One region of the Sedimenticola selenatireducens genome, then DNA from elsewhere that is predicted to be linked to it. Evidence: riboswitches for the same ligand, from Rfam matches in the RefSeq annotation. Region 1 holds a riboswitch; the other holds the start of a gene.
The links. A riboswitch is a leader RNA that binds a small molecule or an ion and turns the genes downstream of it on or off. The one in region 1 is predicted to bind cobalamin.
Positions count from the first base shown of each region.

Region 2: another riboswitch for cobalamin. It lies ahead of bluB (5,6-dimethylbenzimidazole synthase); the one in region 1 lies ahead of ACHZBF_RS10420 (TonB-dependent receptor domain-containing protein).

Region 1 is NZ_CAXXYC010000003.1:1,451,985-1,461,853, forward strand. It holds gene ACHZBF_RS10410 (FecCD family ABC transporter permease) at 1-643, opposite strand, end outside; gene ACHZBF_RS10415 (ABC transporter substrate-binding protein) at 640-1,464, opposite strand; gene ACHZBF_RS10420 (TonB-dependent receptor domain-containing protein) at 1,543-3,375, opposite strand; cobalamin riboswitch at 3,568-3,762, opposite strand; gene ACHZBF_RS10425 (energy transducer TonB) at 3,871-4,683, opposite strand; gene pabB (aminodeoxychorismate synthase component I) at 4,697-6,136, opposite strand; gene ACHZBF_RS10435 (IS481 family transposase) at 6,647-7,810, shown strand; tRNA gene ACHZBF_RS10440 (tRNA-Pro) at 7,848-7,924, opposite strand; gene ACHZBF_RS10445 (MerR family transcriptional regulator) at 7,979-8,338, opposite strand; gene ihfA (integration host factor subunit alpha) at 8,319-8,618, opposite strand; gene pheT (phenylalanine--tRNA ligase subunit beta) at 8,623-9,869, opposite strand, start outside.
Region 2 is NZ_CAXXYC010000003.1:1,161,971-1,171,839, reverse strand. It holds gene ACHZBF_RS09095 (polysaccharide deacetylase family protein) at 1-816, shown strand, start outside; gene ACHZBF_RS09090 (SET domain-containing protein) at 873-1,229, shown strand; gene lexA (transcriptional repressor LexA) at 1,248-1,853, opposite strand; gene ACHZBF_RS09080 (RNA recognition motif domain-containing protein) at 2,083-2,541, opposite strand; gene ACHZBF_RS09075 (sodium-translocating pyrophosphatase) at 2,817-4,823, opposite strand; gene bluB (5,6-dimethylbenzimidazole synthase) at 5,124-5,858, opposite strand; cobalamin riboswitch at 5,905-6,115, opposite strand; gene cobU (bifunctional adenosylcobinamide kinase/adenosylcobinamide-phosphate guanylyltransferase) at 6,204-6,731, shown strand; gene cobT (nicotinate-nucleotide--dimethylbenzimidazole phosphoribosyltransferase) at 6,728-7,777, shown strand; gene ACHZBF_RS09055 (histidine phosphatase family protein) at 7,780-8,400, shown strand; gene ACHZBF_RS09050 (adenosylcobinamide-GDP ribazoletransferase) at 8,466-9,206, shown strand; gene ACHZBF_RS09045 (hypothetical protein) at 9,726-9,869, shown strand, end outside.

The DNA of each region.
Region 1 (9,869 bases):
GGCCGGTACCCAGCAGTAGCAGCCAGCCCAGCAGGACACCGGGTAACAGGGTCCAGAGATCATGCATGCTGTGATTGGCAATGGAACCCATCATCCAGAGTACGATCTCCCGCACCGCATAGGGGCTGGGCGCCAGATTCAGCAGCAGCGATATCATCGCCAGTGCCAGGGCATTGATCGCCACGCCGGCGAGGATCAGGGTGAGGGTACCGGCCTCCCGGCCAGCCATCAGGTAGACCAGAAAGGTAGCCAGCAGCGCACCGGCCATGCCCCCCATGGGAACAGCCAGCGGCAACAGCGCACCCAGGCCGAAATAGAGCATCCCCACCGCGCCAAGTGCGGCGCCACTGGCGCTGCCGATCAGCCCGGGACTGGCCAGAGGATTGCGCAACAGTCCCTGCATGGCGGCACCGGCCAGACCCAGGGTGGCACCGGTAAACAGGGCGATCAACGCTCGCGGCAAGCGGATCTCTCCAAAGATCAGGCCGATCACGGTGGGCGTATCCAGCAGGCTCTCACGCGCCGCCTGCAGCACCGGCAGGGGGTTGGCGCCAACAAACAGCGAGGCGGCAAACAGCAGACAAACCAGTATGACGAGGAGCACCACCAGGGTCTGTTGCTGCAGGTTCATCAGCCGGCTCATCGAGGCAGGCTCCGGTGCAATATCTCCACCGCTTCCGCAATCATTGGTCCGCCACAGATCCAGTAGCGGTAGGCCACCTCAATCGGCGCCCTGCCCCGGGTCAATTGCCGAAGGACCGGATGTTGCAAAAGCTGCTGGCCCCGGGAGTGGGTGCCAGATGCATAGGAGGAGGTGAACAGCTGTACCGGTCGTGCCAGGATCAGCCGTTCCAGATCAATGGCGCCGTAACCAATCACTCCCTCCAGGGCGGCGATATTCTCCCACCCGGCCAGTTCCAGGGCACTGTGCTGCAGGGTATTGATGCCGCCGGTATAGCCGTTGGGCTGATAAAATGCACCCTTGGGTCTGATCTCGGGTCGCTGCCGTTCTATCCGTTCCAGTCGTTCATCCATCGCCTCGATCATCTGGCGGCCCTGCGCTTCCCGGCCGATCAGCCCGGCCATTCGGTGAATATTGCCGCGGATATCCTCGACACTGGATGCAAGCGGAAACTGCTCCACCCGGTAGCCGAGTTTTTTCAGTAGCGCAATCAGCGAGCGGTCGGTGTAGGCGCCGGCTAGAACGAGATCCGGCTTCAGGGCCAGAATCTCTTCCGCCTTGGCGTGATTGACCGGGTAGTTGGCAGCCTGTGCCGCCATGTATGAACTATTCGGCTCCAGTGCCAGGTGACTGACCGACGCGATCTGATCCGGTCTACCCAGCATCAACAGCAACTGGTCGGTACAGAGGTTGATGGAGATGACATGTTGGGGCTGTTCGGCCCCACTGGCCCCTGTAACCACCCACAGCAATAACAGAAAAGTGAGTGATCTCCGGTTCAATATTGTTTTACCCACTCTGCTGCTCGATTAAGCCTGATCCGGCCCCTCTCAGTAATGAGGGGGCCGGGCGATTATCCCCTATTTCGCTTCATAATGAACAGAGACAAACAGTTCACGACCGCCGGTGTTATAGGTACGAATAGTCTCATAGTCCCGGTCAAACAGATTGCGCACCTGACCGCGCAGGGTCCACTCGCGGCTCAGATGGTGTGCCACCCGCAGATCCAGGGTACCGAAACCGGCAGTCCGAAAGGTATTGGTTGCATTGCTGTAGCTGTGACTGCGAGCCTGTAGTGTGGCACCCAGCTCAGTGGGACCGAACTCCCGATCAATATCAATCCGAATCGCCTGTTCATTTCGATCCGTCAACAATCTACCCGTCGTGCGGTTGCGAGGATCGAGCAGGGTCAGATTACCACTAATCCGCCAACCGGCCAGTTGCGTGTTGATGCCCGCCTCCAGGCCATCAATTCTGGCCCGGTCGACGTTCTGCGGCTGATAGGTAAAGGGTGCAATTTCGACCCAGTCGATCAGGCCTTCAATATCGGTACGAAACAGATTGATATTCCATCCGCCCCACGACTGACTGCCCCTGAGTGACAATTCAACGCTCTCTGACTCTTCCGGGGTCAGATTCGGGTTGCCGTTTGAACCCCAGGGATCCTGATAATAGAGGTCATTGAATGTCGGGGCACGAAAACCGGTGCCATAGGAGGCAACCAGCCTTAGCGTCTCGGTTAACTCCCGTCCCCAGGCGATATTGCCGGTGTTGTAGTCGCCGAACGCTTCATTGTCATCATGCCGCAGGCCGATCACCACGTCGTTCGCGCCAAACGCTGTCTGGTACTGGGCAAACAGCGCACTGTTATCCCGCTGATTTACACTGTAGCTGCTGGTACCCTCAACCTGATCACGCAGAAAATCGATACCGAGCGTGAGTACACTCTCTTCATCGACTGCAATGTCGTTCTGCCAGGAGAATTGACGCCGCCTGGTATTGAAGAATGAGGCAAAGCTGCTGTTGGTAAAATTGGTCGTCTCATCCCGGCTCTCACCGAACGAGAGTGTGATGTCCCAGCTGTCATTGGGCGAATACTCCAGTTTGCTGCTGAGCGACTGTTGCAGAAAATCGGTATCGAAAAAATCGGCCGGCCCGAAGGCACTGTCATACTCGTTCTCGCCTTTAGCCTGCAAAGCGGTAACACCCAGCTTCAGGCCATTGGAAAAGCGATAACCCAGATGTCCAGAGAATGAACGGTTTTTATAACCATCCTCATCCGGGTTATTGTTTTTCAGCGAGCTGAATCCGTCCGACCGCAGATCAGACAGGCTAATACCGTAATCCAGGTTATCCTGTGTTGCATTCAGTCCCAGGGCCACTCGTCGGGTATTGTGTGAGCCGTATTCCGCCTCGGCAGTTACCAAGCCGCCGGGCTTTCCCTTTGTGGTAAATATCTGTATGACACCACCCATGGCATCGGCACCATACAGCTGGGAGCGGGGTCCCCTGACGATCTCGATCCGTTCGATCTGCGCCAGCGGAATATCCTGAAAAGCGACCGTTCCTAAAGTAGCGGAACCGATACGCATCCCATCGATCAACACCAACACCTGTTTGGAATCTGTACCCCGCAGACGTATGCCGGTTACCTTGCCCAGTCCGCCGTTGCTGCTCATGGTCAGTCCCTGGGTACCATCGAGTAGCTGGGTGATGTCCTTGGCCTGGCTGTTTTTGATATCGTCCCGGGTGATGACGGTGACTGCCGCCAGGGTTTCATCAATGCTCTGTGCCATGCGGGTGGCGGTCACATTAACCCTGTCCAGGGAGGTGGCGGCATAGGTTGCGCACGTGGGCAGCGCCAGGGTGATGCCGGATAAAATAACCGACCGATAGTATCTATTGCGAATCATTGCTGGGTCTCTCCGTTACTCCCCGGGGGGAGTGCATTTGGAACAAATGCAGGACGGAAAGAGAGACTTGCTGATGCTGACAGGCCAAACCGGAACGGGCCACAGCGGGACTGCATACAAGTACAGGTTTTCCGACCTGCCTGAATGCGTCAGCTAACGGAAGACCGCTCTACTGAATACCCCGTTCGGTAGAAATGCGACGCATGAAAGGCAGGTTTCCTGACTTGCAGATCGACACCCGGTTTCGCCTTCCCAATCGTTGGACCAGTGGCTTCATGAAACCGGACTACTTGCTTACAGTTGCGAGGACAGTCAAGGATTTGTCTGGATCAGACTCACCTTGTTCCCTTTTAACCCATGACGGGCACCCTTCAGAGGTGGCTATTTTAAGCCAAGTCGAAAAATCCACAAGGGAATTTACCCCCCGCGGCTGGACCCGTGGCACAAACTGGCCCTGTCGGGATGAGGTGTATGGGTGAATTTCTGATTGCGGGGTCAATTCATGGCAAAGCGTATCGGCACCCGAAACTCCCAGTGGTCACGGTCCAACTGGGGCGGAATGGGTTCAAAACGTCCCAGATCTGTCACCGCCTTTGAAGCAGCCCGGTCCAGGATCACCCTGAGTGAACTGCTACCGATTCCGACGTCGGAGATGGTGCCGTCCCTGAGCACGGTAAACAACACCAGGACTTCTCCTTCATAACCCTTTTTTCGAGCCCGCAGGGGATAGCGCTTGTGTCTTTCGATCGCGGTAACCAGGGCGTTCATATAGGCTCGTTCGATCTCCCGCAGAGCCTTCGCCGACTGCTGCGGTGACTCCGCGGAATCGTGCTGCTCAACCGGCCCGGCACTGGATGATGGATTGGCCACACGCTGTACAATCGGTTCATTGGCAGGTTGTGGTTCAGGCATCGGGGGCGGCGGCTCGGCGTGTCGCACGACGGGCGCTTCCGGCTTTTTCGATACTGCCGCAGCAGGGCTCTTTATCGGTCGCCCCGCCGCGGTGGGGGCCTGTGTGGCGAGCAACTGTTGAATGACATTGCTCCGGTCTGATTCATTGGCCGAGACAACCGGTTCCGGCGTGGCTTGATACACCGCCTTGGCGGAAGCCGGTTTCGGCGCCGCCTCGGGCACAGGCGTAACCATCTCCTCCTGCTGCCCTTTTTCAGCACGCACAAGAGCGACCTGCAGACTTTTGCCCGATGTGGCCGGTAGTGGCCTGTCGTGCGGAGTAAAGCCGCCTAGATAGAGCAGAACTGTTCCATGGGCCAGCAGTGACAGGAGCACGCTGGCTATGCGTATCAACATCGTATTATTCGAATCAACCGGTTTTCAGATCCGGAACATGGCCGCCACGGATACTTCCGGGTGGTGAATATTCCGGCTGTAACAGCCGCAGCATGGCGTTGGCCTTGTGGAAAGTCTCCTGGTATTCGCTATCCAGCACGGAATCCGCCACCAGACCGCCACCTGCCCAGAAGCGCATCCTACCATCAATATGTACGATTGTGCGTATGGCGATATTGCTGTCCATATTGCCATCAAACCCGATATAGCCGATTGAACCGCAATAGACCCCACGACGATCCGGTTCCAGTTGCTCGATAATCTCCATCGCCCGCAGCTTCGGCGTGCCGGTAATGGAACCACCCGGAAAACAGCCGCGCAACAGATCCAGCGCATCCCGATTTGCCGCCAGCCGACTACTGATCGTGGATACCAGGTGATGCACAGTGGCGTAGCTCTCCAAACCGAACAACTCACCCACTTCCACACTGCCCAAGGCGCTGTTTTTGCCCAGATCATTGCGCAGCAGATCTACAATCATCAGATTCTCCGCCCGATCCTTTTCGCTCGCCAGCAGACGCTGTTTCAGCGCCCTGTCATCCTGGGTGGTTGTGCCACGCGGCAGGGTACCCTTGATTGGCCGGGTCTCCGCCAGGCCGTCCCTGATCGCCAGAAATCGCTCCGGTGAAGAACATAGCAACTGTGCCGCCGGGGTATTCAGATAGGCGGAAAAAGGAGCTGGATTGAGTCTTCGCAACTGCTGGTAGGCCTGCCAGGGGTCACCCTCGGTAGCCACCGAGAAGCGCTGGGCCAGATTCACCTGGTAACAATCCCCTTCCTGGATGTAGCGCTTTATCTCGCGGAAGGCATCGGCATACTGTTGCCGGGACATATTGGACTCGACCGCTCCCGTCACCCTGAAAGGTACCGGCTCAACCATTACCGGGGGCCGGCAGAACCGCTCCACCAGCATTGGCCACTGAGTGACGGTACGCGAATCAAAACCGCAGCCGACCAGCCAGCTACGCTGCTCCTGGTGGTCGACCACCAGCGCCCAGTCATAGATGCCGATGGCCATCTCCGGCAACTGGTCCTGATCCCTGGCCACAACCGGCAACCGCTCCAGAGAGCGGGCCAGGTCGTAGGAAAAATAGCCCAGAGCCCCACCACGAAAGGGTAAGGATTCATGGGAATCCATCCGGTATTGCCGAAGCAAGGCCTGCAACAGGCCCATCGGCTCGTCATCGGAGACAACCACCGAACCATCCGCCCGGGTGATCCGGGTCTGGCCATTTCGAGTGACCAGCGTTGCCATCGGATCACAGGTGACCAGATCATAACGGGCCTGTTTGCTCCCCCGGTCGCTGCTGTCCAGAAACACCGCCCAAGGCTGTCCGGCAAGCGGAGCAAACAGCCGGCTGGTGTCCTCGATGTAGGGAAGTTCCCGCAACAGTGTTGGCGTCTGGCTCGTCATCGGAGTGGGATCGATATCTGAAAACGGTGCTGTGAATTCGGGCCGAGCAGTATAGCACTTGCCGCCACAGGCGCCGTCCATCGAATAAACCTAAAAAAAACTATTTCAACCGCTAAGGACGCAAAGAACACGAAGGACAACAATGACTTGTATTTGCCAAATCATTCACCAACCGGGTTGGGCCGGAGGAGTGGTGCAGGGATGTACCGCTTACGGAACCGAGGATGCAATACAACTGGTTACGGACCCATGGACGGAAATGAAGATAAGCCATGGTATCTCTTTGCGTACTTTGTGATCTTGGCGGTTGAATCGAGAAATTCAGGATCAGGATCAAGGGCAATAGATGCGCGTCGCCCTGCTTGGCACACCATAGAAAAAGGGGGTGTCCTCACGGACACCCCCCTTTTGTGCTACCTGACACATAGGTTACAGACGATACCGGAGACATAGGTTACACATGACGGTATTTGGGAGGAATCTCAAATGCCCTGGAAAGAGTGTAACCGTATGGAAGAACGCCTTAGATTTGTTGCCCGTCTGCTTGACGGTGAAAAAATGGCTCCCCTTTGCCGGGAGTTCGGCATTTCCCGTAAAACAGGTTATAAGCTATTCAATCGCTATAAAAATGAAGGATTAGCAGGGCTGGAGGACCAAAGCAAACGCCCCTATCGGCATGCCAATAAATTACCCTTCCAAATTGAACGCGCCATTCTCAAGATCAAGACGGAACATAAGAGTTGGGGCGCACCTAAAATCCGCGAGAAACTGATTCGCCTTTATCCAATGATTCGGCCGCCAGCCAAGAGTACGGTCCATGCCGTGCTTGATCGACACGGCCTGGTCACACGCAGAAAACGGCACCACCCAAAGGCTCAAGGCACCTCGCTACGTGACAGTCAAACCCCCAATGGACTCTGGTGTGCCGATTTCAAGGGCGAATTCCTGTTAGGCAATCGCTGTTATTGCTATCCGCTAACCATGACGGATTACGCCTCACGATATCTACTATCCTGTGAAGGCTTGGAGTCCACCAAGGAAGTAGGCGCTTTTCCTGTCTTTGAGCGGACCTTTAAACAATTTGGCTTACCGCAGGCTATCCGCACCGATAACGGCGTGCCTTTCGCCTCGCCCAATGCGCTTTTTGGTCTGAGCCGACTCTCCGTCTGGTGGTTGCGCCTGGGCATCGCTATCGAGCGGATTCAGCCGGGACAACCGCAGCAGAACGGGCGGCATGAGCGCATGCATTTAACACTGAAGAAGGAGGCCACAAAGCCGCCTGCGTTCAATTTTCTTCAGCAGCAAGAACGATTTGACCAATTTTTAGAGGTCTACAATAACCAGCGCCCTCACCAGGCACTGGGCATGAAGTACCCCGGTGAGCTGTATACACCTTCCACCCGTGAATATCGCGTTCCCGAAGTACCTGAATACCCTTTTCATGATCGCACCGTAAAAATCACGAAGTGCGGACGTATCTGCATCGGCCGCCGAAAAATTAATCTCAGTACGGTGTTCGCCGGTCAATATGTGGGTATTCGCGAGGTCAGTGACAAAATTTGGCTTGTCAGCTTTATGAAATATGACTTAGGATTTTTTGATGAAAACGAAGAAAGGGTTGAGCCAGCGCCCAACCCTTTCTTGACCGAAGTGTTACCTATCTCTCCGGTATAAAGTGTGACCTATGTGCTCGGTACACACCTTTTTCAATTGGTCGGGCGGACAGGATTTGAACCTGCGACCACTTGTCCCCCAGACAAGCACGCTACCAGACTGCGCCACCGCCCGAAAACTGAGCGCGCATACTAGGCGGTATGCACCCCGTTGTCAATGTTGAGCGAATCAGCGTTTAAGTATCTGCAACACCTCTTCCAGCTCGGCCCGCAACTGCCTGGCTATCTGGTGACTCTGGTCCTGATCGTCCTTTGCGCCTTCACCGGAAAGCTGCTGACGCGCCCCGCCGATAGTAAAACCCTGGTCATAGAGCAGACTGCGTATCTGGCGAATCATCAATACGTCATGACGCTGATAATACCGACGATTTCCGCGCCGCTTGATCGGCTTCAGTTGGGTGAACTCCTGTTCCCAATAACGCAGCACGTGCGGCTTGACGCCACACAACTCGCTCACCTCACCAATAGTGAAATAGCGCTTGCCGGGTATTGCCGGCAGATCTGCAGTATTACTGCTTGCTTCCAGCATAAGCTTCGACCCTCGCCTTCAATTTTTGACCCGGGCGGAATGTCACCACGCGGCGCGCCGAAATCGGGATCTCTTCACCGGTTTTCGGATTTCTTCCAGGGCGCTCTTTCTTTTCGCGCAGATCAAAATTACCGAACCCAGACAACTTAACCTGTGAACCTTCCTGCAGCGAAATGCGCACTTTCTCGAAAAACATTTCAACCATCTCCTTGGCCTCGCGTTTGTTCAGGCCAAGTTCATCAAAAAGTTTTTCGGCAATATCCGCCTTGGTCAAAGCCATATGTTCAATCTCTCAGTTGTGCATTGTAGCGTTCGACAAGCGCAGCAACTATCTGCGCCATTACGCGTTCCACTTTTTCATCCGTAAGAGTGTGGGAACTTTCCTGTAAAATCAAGCCCAAAGCGAGACTTTTTCGTCCTGAGTCTACCTTTTCACCAGTATAGACATCAAAAATCAGAATTTCTCTCAAAATTTCCGGCACCGATTCCCGGATTGTCTGTCGAATCTCGTCAAATCCCACCTTTTGATCCACCACGATCGCAATATCGCGCCGAATGGAGGGGTATTTGGAAAGCGCACTGAAAACCGGCAAACGCCCTTCCAGAAGATGATTCAGGCCAATCTCAAACAGGTAGGCGCCGGAGGTCAGATCCAGCTTCTGTTCCAGCTCCGGGTGCAGTTTGCCAATCCAGCCGACAGTTTTGTCACCACGGATGATCTGTGCGCTCTGCCCCGGATGCAATGCACTGTGGCTGGCGGCCTGGAAGCGAAACTCGTCAGCACACCCAGTCAGGGCAAACAGCGCCTCCAGGTCGGCCTTGATATCAAAGAAGTCAACGGCCCGCGCAGGGGTGCCCCAACCTTCTGGCTGCGCTGCACCTGAAACAAGACCAGCTATCATTGATTCTTGTTTAATATCATCATCTTGCCTAATAAATCTAAGACCTGACTCGAAGATTCTGACGCGTGCTTGTTGGCGTGACTGATTGTACATGGCCGTCTGTAGCAGGCCGGCCCACAGGGTGGTCCGCATAATCGACATATCTGACGATATCGGATTGGCCAGCACCACCGTGTCATGTCCGGAATCGATCAGGTCGTGCATTTCACTGCTGATGAAGCTGTAGGTAATCGCCTCCTGGTAATCCCGATCGACCAGCAGTCGCTTGGCCCGCTGCAGATTGAAGGTTACCTCTGGTTCAGCCCGCATCACCGTGGCCGTCGCGCTGCGGCGGGTGGGAATCCGGGTATAGCCATAGATCCGCCCGACCTCCTCGATCAGATCCTCCTCAATGCTGATATCGAAACGGCAACTGGGGGCAATCACCTTCCAGCCCTCATCCACCTTCTCTACCCGCATCTCCAGGCGCGTCAGGATGTCGCTAATGATGTCATTGTCAATCTCCAGCCCCAGCACCCTGGCCACCCGCTCGCGGCGCAGCAGGATCTCTGGACGGGGTTCAATATGGGATTCGTCGGCCGATTCCGATACCGGGCCGGGTTCTCCGCCGGCGATTTCCAGCAGCAGCT
Region 2 (9,869 bases), 290 kb from region 1:
GGAACTGAGAAAGGTGCGCGTGAGGGGGTGCCGGCACTGTTACGCCTGCTGGATGAGCACCAGATTAAGGCCACTTTCTTTTTTAGCCTTGGTCCTGACTATTCGCGTTATCCATTCAGTGATCATATCCCCCGAATAATCAGGCAGCAGTTGCCGGTTTCCTACATCGGTAAGCGGTGTCGAGACAATCTCCGGGCGGTGGCAGATGCCGGTCATGATATCGGTATTTCTTCCTTTACCGCATCCGATTGGAAGCGTGATGTAGCTTTTCAGACTGCCGATTGGACCCATAGTGAAATGCTGCTCGCCTGTGATGCATTTAACAAGCTGTTTGGCAGAGCGCCTCGCTGTTTTGCTGCAATGGGATGGCAGATCAATCCTTATGTGTTGAGTGAAGAGGAAGCGCTTGGGTTTGATTTTGCGTCCGATGTGCGTGGGCATCATATTTTTCTACCTGAATCACAAGGGGTTCGTTCGAGCTGTCCCCAGATACCTACAACCCTTCCGACGCTGGATGAGCTGCTAACTCAGGAAGAGGTTAACCATGAGAACTTGCATCAGTATCTTTATGCGGCTTGTCAGCGAATTATGCCCAATGGCGAGGTATTCAGTTTGTCCGCGGAGAGAGAGGGCGGGAGTCTTCTCAAGGTTTTTGAGCGACTGCTGGTGATGTGGAAAGGGGGGCAGTGGGAGATCCGCTCCATGAGTGAACTTTTCAGCAGGATTGCGGATGTATCCCTGAATCGGCACCTTGTCGGTTGGGGGACCGTAGACGGGCGCACACAGCATGTTGCAATGCAGAGTACACCCCTGTGACATGTTCGGTCTATCGGCCAGAATATCTGTACTGGTAAATTGACGGGGGAAAGTGTGTGCCATTACCGCTACGTCTAAGAAACAGTGAGCTTAGGGGGCTGATTTATGTCGCCCCATCAAAGATTCATGGTAAAGGTGTTTTTGCCAGGCAGGAGTTGTCAAAGGGCGAGTATATAGGTACTTATCACGGCCCGGTCGCCCGGCGAAATGGTACCTATGTGCTTTGGGTCTATGAGCCGGATGATGATGAGAATGCAATCGGGCGCAGTGGTAAAAATCTTCTGCGCTATCTTAACCACAAAATACCGGGCAATGCTGAATTTGACGGATTTGATCTATATGCCAGAGTGACAATCAGGCCTGATGAAGAGATCACCTTTGATTATGGAGCGGAATGGCCTGTATCTGGATGACAGGAAATAGCGGCTGTTTTAGTGATACCGCCTCATTTGACCAACCAGGATGCCTTGTATCTGCACTTGGTCCGGTGCATAGGTCATTGGTGACAGGCTTGCATTGGCAGGGTGCAGGATTACGCGATCCGGTTTTTGCTCTATACGTTTGAGAGTCGCATCGCTTCCATCAACCAGGGCAACGACAATTTCTCCGTTACGCGCATGATCACGCTGTTCAATGATGATCTGATCACCATCCAGAATACCCTCTTCAATCATGGAGTCACCCTTGACCTGAAGGACATAACAGGGCCGATTGGTATGTAAATAGTCCGGCACCTCGATCGTTTCTTGCTGTTCAACCGCTTCAATGGGGTGGCCTGCAGCAATATAGCCGAGGAAGGGCAGTCCCTGGGCTTCATCCTGACTCTGGCCGCTAAGTCGTATACCCCGCCGGCGATTATTCATGGGTTCAATCAATCCGGCATCAATCAGTGCCTGGATCTGTTTATGCAACGAACCTTTGGAACTGAGTCCAAGCGCATTGCATAGTTCGTCCAGCGTTGGGGGATGGGGAAACTTATCCAGATTAGCTTGCAGGTAGTCATATATTTCCTGCTGTCTGCGTGTCAGATGATCAATCATACAAGGCTCCCTGTTCTATTGTTGTTCTATTATAGCCAAAAGAGAACAAATGGGAAACAGGTGTCCCGAATTTAGTGGGTCAGTTGATTAATTAATCTGTAATGGTGTGGAACTACCGTGTTGTGTCCCCCATCATGAGCCTGTGTGGCGCTTTAAATTAGAATCCACTCGATTGATGGGGGAGGCAACATTAAGAGAGATCAGGGGGGACCTGTTCGATAGTATGCTAATGATGGGACGCCACTTTTAATCGACCGGCGGGGCGTTTTTTATCAGTGGTAATCCCGGCATGGAGGTAATCTATCTGTATGCCTGATCTCCGGCGATCCTGTTTGCGTTTTTCACTGATGTCACGGGAGATCTGTTCGAGCGAAGTTCGTCTTCTGTCCCGTTTCGTTGACCGCCGGAAGAATTTCCTGACTTCAACTTTTTTGGTTTTGAATATCTCACCGTTAAGTCTGTTTATCAGGCTAAGGGCCGCAGAAGGGGGGTCAACATGGACGATACCGTGATACTCAACCTGTTTGGTTTTGGGATTGTCAATGCGGCAGATATCACAATGACCAAGCGTACCTATAGGTGAAAATTGCAGCAGATACCATTTTGGTCTTAATGCTTCGGAAACGAACTGCATGAGGTCAAGCCGGGTAGTTGAGTTCGGCAACCTTCGAATGAAAATCTCCATGTTTCAATCCCTGTGCAGGCTATTTCAAGAATAATCCAAGTAGTTGGACATTGTTTCGTTCGAATAGATCCGGTTCCGAAATCTGCTGGAAATATCGCGCATTTGCTCAGATGGTTAGTCGAAATATAGCACCATTGACAAGTGTATTCTTAGAAAAGTGAATAATTAGGAAAAATATGCAGGTTAATTGAGGTGTGTGCCGGCGACCGTTCTTGACACGGCCGCCGGCGCTTTGGGATCAGGTTGAAAGGCACCAGATCCGAAGGTGTGCCAGATTAGCTGAGAAGTGGGGCAATGACGAGGCTGACAATGGCCATCACGTTAATCAGAATATTCATCGATGGACCCGAGGTGTCCTTAAAGGGATCACCGACAGTGTCACCGACTACCGCTGCCTTATGCACATCCGAGCCTTTGCCACCAAAATTGCCTTTTTCAATGTGCTTTTTGGCGTTATCCCAGGCGCCGCCGGCATTGGCCATCATTAATGCCAACAGAACACAGGCAAGCAACGCGCCACCGAGCATGCCCCCGAGCGCTTCGGCACCCAGAATGAAACCGATGACCATCGGTGCCGAAACGGCGATGACACCTGGAAGGATCATCTTCTTTAAAGCTGCAGTTGTCGCAATATCCACGCAGCGTGCGCTGTCGGGATCAGCAGTGCCTTCCATCAATCCCGGTATTTCGCGGAACTGGCGACGGATCTCCTTGATCATGTCGAAGGCGGCGTCACCCACGGCCGTCATGGTAATAGCGGCAATCAGAAATGGCAGAATACCACCAATGAACAGGCCGATAAGCACATCAGGATTGCTCAAGTTGAGGCTGAAGCCGGGGATGTTGGCGGAAACTGTTTCCACATAGGCGGTAATAATGGCCAGTGCGGCCAGTGCGGCCGCGCCGATGGCGAAGCCTTTACCAATTGCCGCGGTGGTATTACCCAGTTCATCCAGCGAGTCGGTAATTGCACGGGTTTCCGGCCCCAGTCCACCCATCTCGGCAATTCCGCCCGCGTTATCGGCGACTGGCCCATAGGCATCGATCGCCATGGTGATGCCCACTGTGGCAAGCATGCCAACGGCCGCGATACCCACACCATAAAGACCGACCAGGGAGCTTGATGCGAAGATTATGGCGCAGATGGTCAGGATTGGAATAACCACGGACTGCATACCGATTGCCAGTCCTGCGATCATCACGGTCGCCGGGCCTGTCTCACCGGCTTTGGCAATCTGTATGATAGGTTTGCCGGCGGTATAGTATTCGGTAACCAGACCGATGATTATCCCACCGACCGCACCGGACAGCACAGCTCCCCAGATGGCGGCTGAAACACCGATCATCTTAATCAGCGCCAGCGAGGCGATGATGAACAGTATGGTTGCACCAATGGTACCGATGCGCAGGGCAACTTCAGGACTTTTTGCAGAGTATTTGCGCACCAGCAGAATACCCCCAATGGAACAGATGAGACCCAGAGAAGCGAGAGCCAGGGGCAGGAACATCAGGTCCGCCTGCTTGCCGAGTGGGTCGAGGACGTCCACCGTCATGGTGGATGCGATTGCGATGGTCGCAATCATGGCGCCGCAATAGGATTCGAAGATATCGGATCCCATGCCGGCCACATCGCCGACATTGTCGCCGACATTGTCGGCAATAACACCGGGATTACGTGGATCATCCTCGGGAATGCCCGCCTCGATCTTACCAACCAGGTCGGCGCCCACATCGGCTGACTTGGTAAATATACCACCGCCAACACGGGAGAAGAGGGCCACGGTAGAGGCACCCATGCCGAAACCGTGTATGGCATGAGCGGTTTCCGGGTCTCCGCCGAAGAAGAGATAAAGCGTGCCGAGTCCAAGCAGACCCAGAGATGCGACCGACAGGCCCATGATAGAGCCGCCGAAGAAGGCAATGGAGAGGGCCTCGGATGCGCCTTTTTCATGAGCCGCCGTGGTGGTTCTCACGTTCGCCTGGGTAGCCGAGAACATCCCGATATAGCCAGCCAGCGCAGAGGCGCTGGCGCCCACGACAAAGGCAAAGGCGGTTTTAACCCCGAGCATGAATAGCAGCAACACAACCAGAATGGCTGAAAATGTCCCCAGCATTTTGTATTCGCGCCGCATGAAGACCATGGCGCCTTCATGTATCGCTTCTGCTATTTTGGTGACTTTTTCGTTGCCGGTCTCATACTGCATGACCAGTTTGTAGATCTTAAAGGCCACGAATAGGCCCAGGACCCCCAGTAATGGTGGTAATAAGTTACTTAAACTCATTTATCCCCTCGTTTTTTTTATTCAACATAAAAACAATCGTCCGGGTTTAATGGCAATGAACGACATCAACCCCTGATTAAACGATCCTGATACAAGACAATTGGAACAACGGAATCACACAGTTTTCGGTGTTGCAAGATAAAATACTCGAATAGCCAGATTAATAAAAGCAATCAGAAGTATATCTGAATCCAGTTCCATTGACAGTCCCTGACGGGGTAAAAGTTTGCTGTATGTCAATGAATTACAGTGCTGTCGGGAGGGGGAGGAGCCAGGCTCCTCCCATTCTGAAGGTCTGGGTTAATAGCCGGGTTTTGCCAGTTCCGATAGCAGATTGTGTTCCTGATCCGGATGGCTGTTTTCCCAGTGGTCAAAGTAGACCAGGTCCTGAAGTGGCAACCGGTCGCGCCAGCCTGCGCTCTTCAACTCTGGTTCAGTAAAGAAATGTTCTACATAGCCCACGCACAGGTAGGCGACGGGGGTCACTTGTTGTGGCAGATTCAGTAGTTGTTTCAGTTTTGACCGGTCGAAAATGCTGACCCAACCGACACCCACGCCTTCACTTCGCGCGGCAAGCCAGAGATTCTGCACGGCACAGACGCTGCTATAGATGTCCATCGCCATGTCGTGGGTCCGTCCGATCACCACGGGGCCGGCGCGCTCCCGGTCACATGTGATGACCAGATTGATCGGTGATTCCAGAATCCCTTCCAGCTTGAGTGTACTGTAGATACGCCTTTTCTCCACTGTCTCAAACATCTCCCCGGCTTCCTGGTTGGCTTCCAGGAATAACTCGTGAACCCGTTGCTTGATCTCCTGTGAGCGAATCAGCATAAAATTCCATGGTTGCATATAACCGACTGATGGAGCATGGTGTGCCGCTTTTAGAATCCGTGCCAACACCTCATCTGGAACAGGGTCAGACTTGAATTGTCCCCTGACATCCCGACGAGAGTAGATGGTTTTATACAGGGCGTCGCGCTCGGCATTGCTGAAAACGATTTCTGGTTGTTTGCTAATTGATTGATTTTCCATAATATTCCCCTTGGTTGGAAAATCCTGGATACTTGGCCAGGTATCCATCGTGGTGAGGCTTCAGGCCGGTCTTCTGACTTAGGATCGACTTTTACGGGCGCCTTCCCGGACACAATGGCCAGTGGCTGACGGCTGTCTGCGAAAGACAGGTCTACCGGTAAAATCCCCATTACAGCGTTGGGCACGTAGCGGAATTCCACCGCTTTCCCGATTCTCCCGGCCGTCAGTGGCCGGGCACCTGAAGTTATGTTGAGCCTGTAATCTTACAGGTTTTGGTCCGGAAGTTTACCTTCGAATATTTGAACCCCATAATGAGCGCCTTTTGATCTTAATGGTGGCCAAAACGTGAAACAGTTAATCCTTGGCGGCGCCCGGTCAGGCAAGAGCACGCTGGCGGAACGATTGGCAACAGAGTCCTCCGAGGAGGTGATCTATATCGCCACGGCCACATTGGCACAGAGTGATATCGAGATGGAGCGGCGGATCCGGGCCCACCGTGATCGAAGACCCGATGCCTGGCAACTGATTGAAGAGCCGTTGAATCTTGCCGAAGCCCTCCGCCAGAATTGTGCAACGGGACGGTTTCTGATTGTGGATTGCCTGACGCTCTGGCTCTCCAATATTTTGCTGGTGGATGAGGGACGGCAGTTTAACCAGCAGACGACGGCACTGTTATCGGTTCTGCCCGAACTGCGAGGCAACCTGATTCTGGTCAGTAACGAGGTGGGCCTTGGGATTGTACCGTTGGGGGAGCTATCCCGGCGTTTTCAGGATGAGTCCGGCTGGTTGCATCAGCAGGTGGCCAAGCTGTGCGACAGGGTCATATTAACCGTGGCGGGTCTGCCACTGATACTTAAAGGGGATGCGATTTGAAACCAGACTGGCTGAATGATCCGGTAGTCCAACCGGACCAAACCTTGATCGGAATTGCGACAGAGCGGCAGAAACAGCTTACCAAGCCGGCCGGCTCATTGGGTGAGCTGGAGGCGTTGGCCATTCGCCTGGCTGCCCTGCAGGGCAGGGAGTTCCCCAGGGTGGATAAGGTGTGGATAACGGTTTTTGCCGGGGATCATGGTGTCGCCGCATCAGGGGTTTCCGCCTTTCCCCAAGAGGTGACTGTGCAGATGGTGGCCAATTTTTCCGCTGGTGGGGCTGCCATCAGTGTATTGTCGGATTCGCTTGGTGCCACACTGGAGGTGGTCGATGTCGGTACAGTGGTCGAACCCGGCGATCTGCCCGGTGTCATCAGCCACAGGGCCGGAGCGGGAACCGCCAATCTGCACTATCAGGATGCCATGACCCATGAGCAGCTCGCAGTGGCAGTAAATGCCGGTCGCGCCGCTGTCCTCAGGGCCAGAGAGCAGGGCGCCGATCTGTTTATCGGCGGCGATATGGGGATCGGCAACACCACTGCGGCAGCGGCCCTGGGTTGTGCGCTGCTTCGAGCAGATCCTGAGCAGTTGGCGGGGCCCGGGACCGGACTTGATCAGCGCGGTGTGGCGCATAAAGCCGCACTGTTGAGAGAGGCGCTGTCCCGGTACAAGGATCTTGAGAGTCAGCCATTAGAGGCGCTTCGTTGCCTGGGTGGATTTGAGATTGCCGCCCTTGCCGGCGCTTACCTCAGTTGTGCCCAGTCGGGCATGCCTGTGCTGATCGATGGCTATATCACCACTGCCGCTGCACTGGTGGCTGTGCAACTACAGCCATCAGTCAGGGAGTGGCTGTTGTTCTCCCACCAGTCGGCCGAGCCGGGCCATCAGGCCCTGCTGCAGGCACTGGATGCCCGGCCATTGCTGGCTCTGGGCATGCGGCTGGGAGAGGGCAGTGGTGCGGCAACCGCCGTGCCATTGCTACGGGCAGCCTGCGACCTGCATAACCGCATGGCAACTTTTGCTGATGCCGGCGTGGCAGAGGGCTGACGGTGTCGTTGAGTGACTCCCAGGCCTCCCATCCGGTAACCACGATCGATCTGATTCGCCATGGTGAACCGGAAGGCGGTGTGCTGTTTCGCGGCTGGCGTGATGATCCTTTAAGTATCCTGGGATGGCAGCAGATGCGGAATGCAACTTCTGGACACTCCTCCTGGGATTTAGTGGTCGCCTCACCGTTAATACGCTGTGCGCAGTTTGCCGAAGAGTTGAGTAACAAGGCGGGCATCCCGATGATAATCGATGAGCGCCTTAAAGAGATCGGTTTTGGTGAATGGGAAGGCTGTTCACCAGAGCTCCTGTATCAGGAGTCACCGCAATTGGTGAGCGACTTCTGGAGTAATCCTGTTGAGTTCCCTCCGCCCGGTGGTGAGACGATGGCCCGGTTCCAATCCCGGGTGGAATCAGCCTGGCAGGATATCCAGTTGGCACATGCGGGACGACACCTGCTGGTTGTTGCCCATGGCGGAGTCAATCGAATGATTATCAGCACGGTGTTGAATATTCCGCTAAGTCATCTGTTCAGGCTGGAGTTGCCATATGCGGGCATCAGTCGCATCCGCATTGAACAGGGTTGCCCACGACTGGTATTTCATTGTGGATCACTCAGTTAACTGCGCAGCGGCTGCGTGGTTCATTGAATCCCGTCAATCTTGCTCTCTGGATCCAGCTTGAATTTATGATTAGACCATTTTTCTTCGCACTACAGTTTCTGACGCGACTTCCGGTTCCCGCACGGGAACCGATGCTGAGTGAAACAGAGCAGGGGAAGAGCCTGCTCTACTATCCACTGGTGGGTCTGCTCATCGGTCTGTTGCTGGTTGCGACAGGCGCTATGGCGAGCAGCGCAGATCCATTGCTACGCGCTGTTTTGTTGTTGATTGTCTGGGTGGTGGTTACCGGTGGATTGCATATTGACGGCCTTGCTGACATGGCGGATGCCTGGATAGGTGGGCAGGGTGATGCGGACAGAACCCTGGAAATCATGAAGGATCCCCAATGCGGCCCCAGTGGGGTGGTGGCCGTGGTATTACTGCTGCTGGCGAAGCTGGCCGCGCTGAACGTCCTGCTCTTGCAGGGCCGTTGGGAAGTGGTGCTACTGATTCCGATGATTGGGCGTCTCAGTCTTGTTGCCACATTTCTTTATCTGCCCTATATCCGACCTTCAGGGTTGGGTGCCACCCTTGCCGCGCATCTTCCCAGGGCTCAGGCTGAAAGGGTGTTGCTGGCTTCTGCACTGCTCTGTCTGTTTGTCCTGGGATGGTATGCAGTCGGGGTTTTGCTGTTCTGTGCTCTGTTATTTGTTGTCTGCCGACACATGATGTTGTCACGTATCGGTGGATTTACAGGAGATAGCGCGGGTGCCATTTGCGAGCTTACCGAGGCGACATCTCTGGTTGCGGCCGCACTGTTATTATGAATTTCGTCCAGATTGGATTCTGCCCTTCTACTTGAAAAGTAGTTGGCCAAATCATCCACGCGACGGAAAAGAAGCGGGGGCAGGTAAAACAGTTTTCCGGAATAACCCGCTATCCGTTCAGGATTGTCGGAGAAGAAGACGAGTGGGGGCGGTTGGGGTAGTGTTTGTGCCAGGATTCCCTAGACTGCTCTGGATGAATTCTCCACACCGTAACTTGTCGGAATATTTTACATCTAAGAAGGGCGTGCGGATTATATCGCTTATATTACATAGAGATATACTAATGGCCTAAATGTTGCAAAGGTGACTTTTATTAATAAAGCAGGATAAAGCTAATACCAATATTTGTGTAGGATGTTGCTTATCTATGCGTAGGATTGATCTCCAAGTCAACGCGTATTTATGCACAAATATTAAATTATCGGTCAGCATGTTGTGGAAATTAACTCCTAAAGTGAGTATGTGTTGGATCTGGGGACGGTCCGGTCAGGCATATAAAAGGGCAAGAGTATGAGAGTAATGCTTTACTTTGTCGCCTTTGGTTTTCTGTTTGCATTCGCTATTCCAATGCTGATCAGCACCATTGTTTACGATAACGAACAGATTTCCTGGCAGTTACGACAGGGTGCCGACCCTACCACGATCCTGGAGGAGACGGCAGCG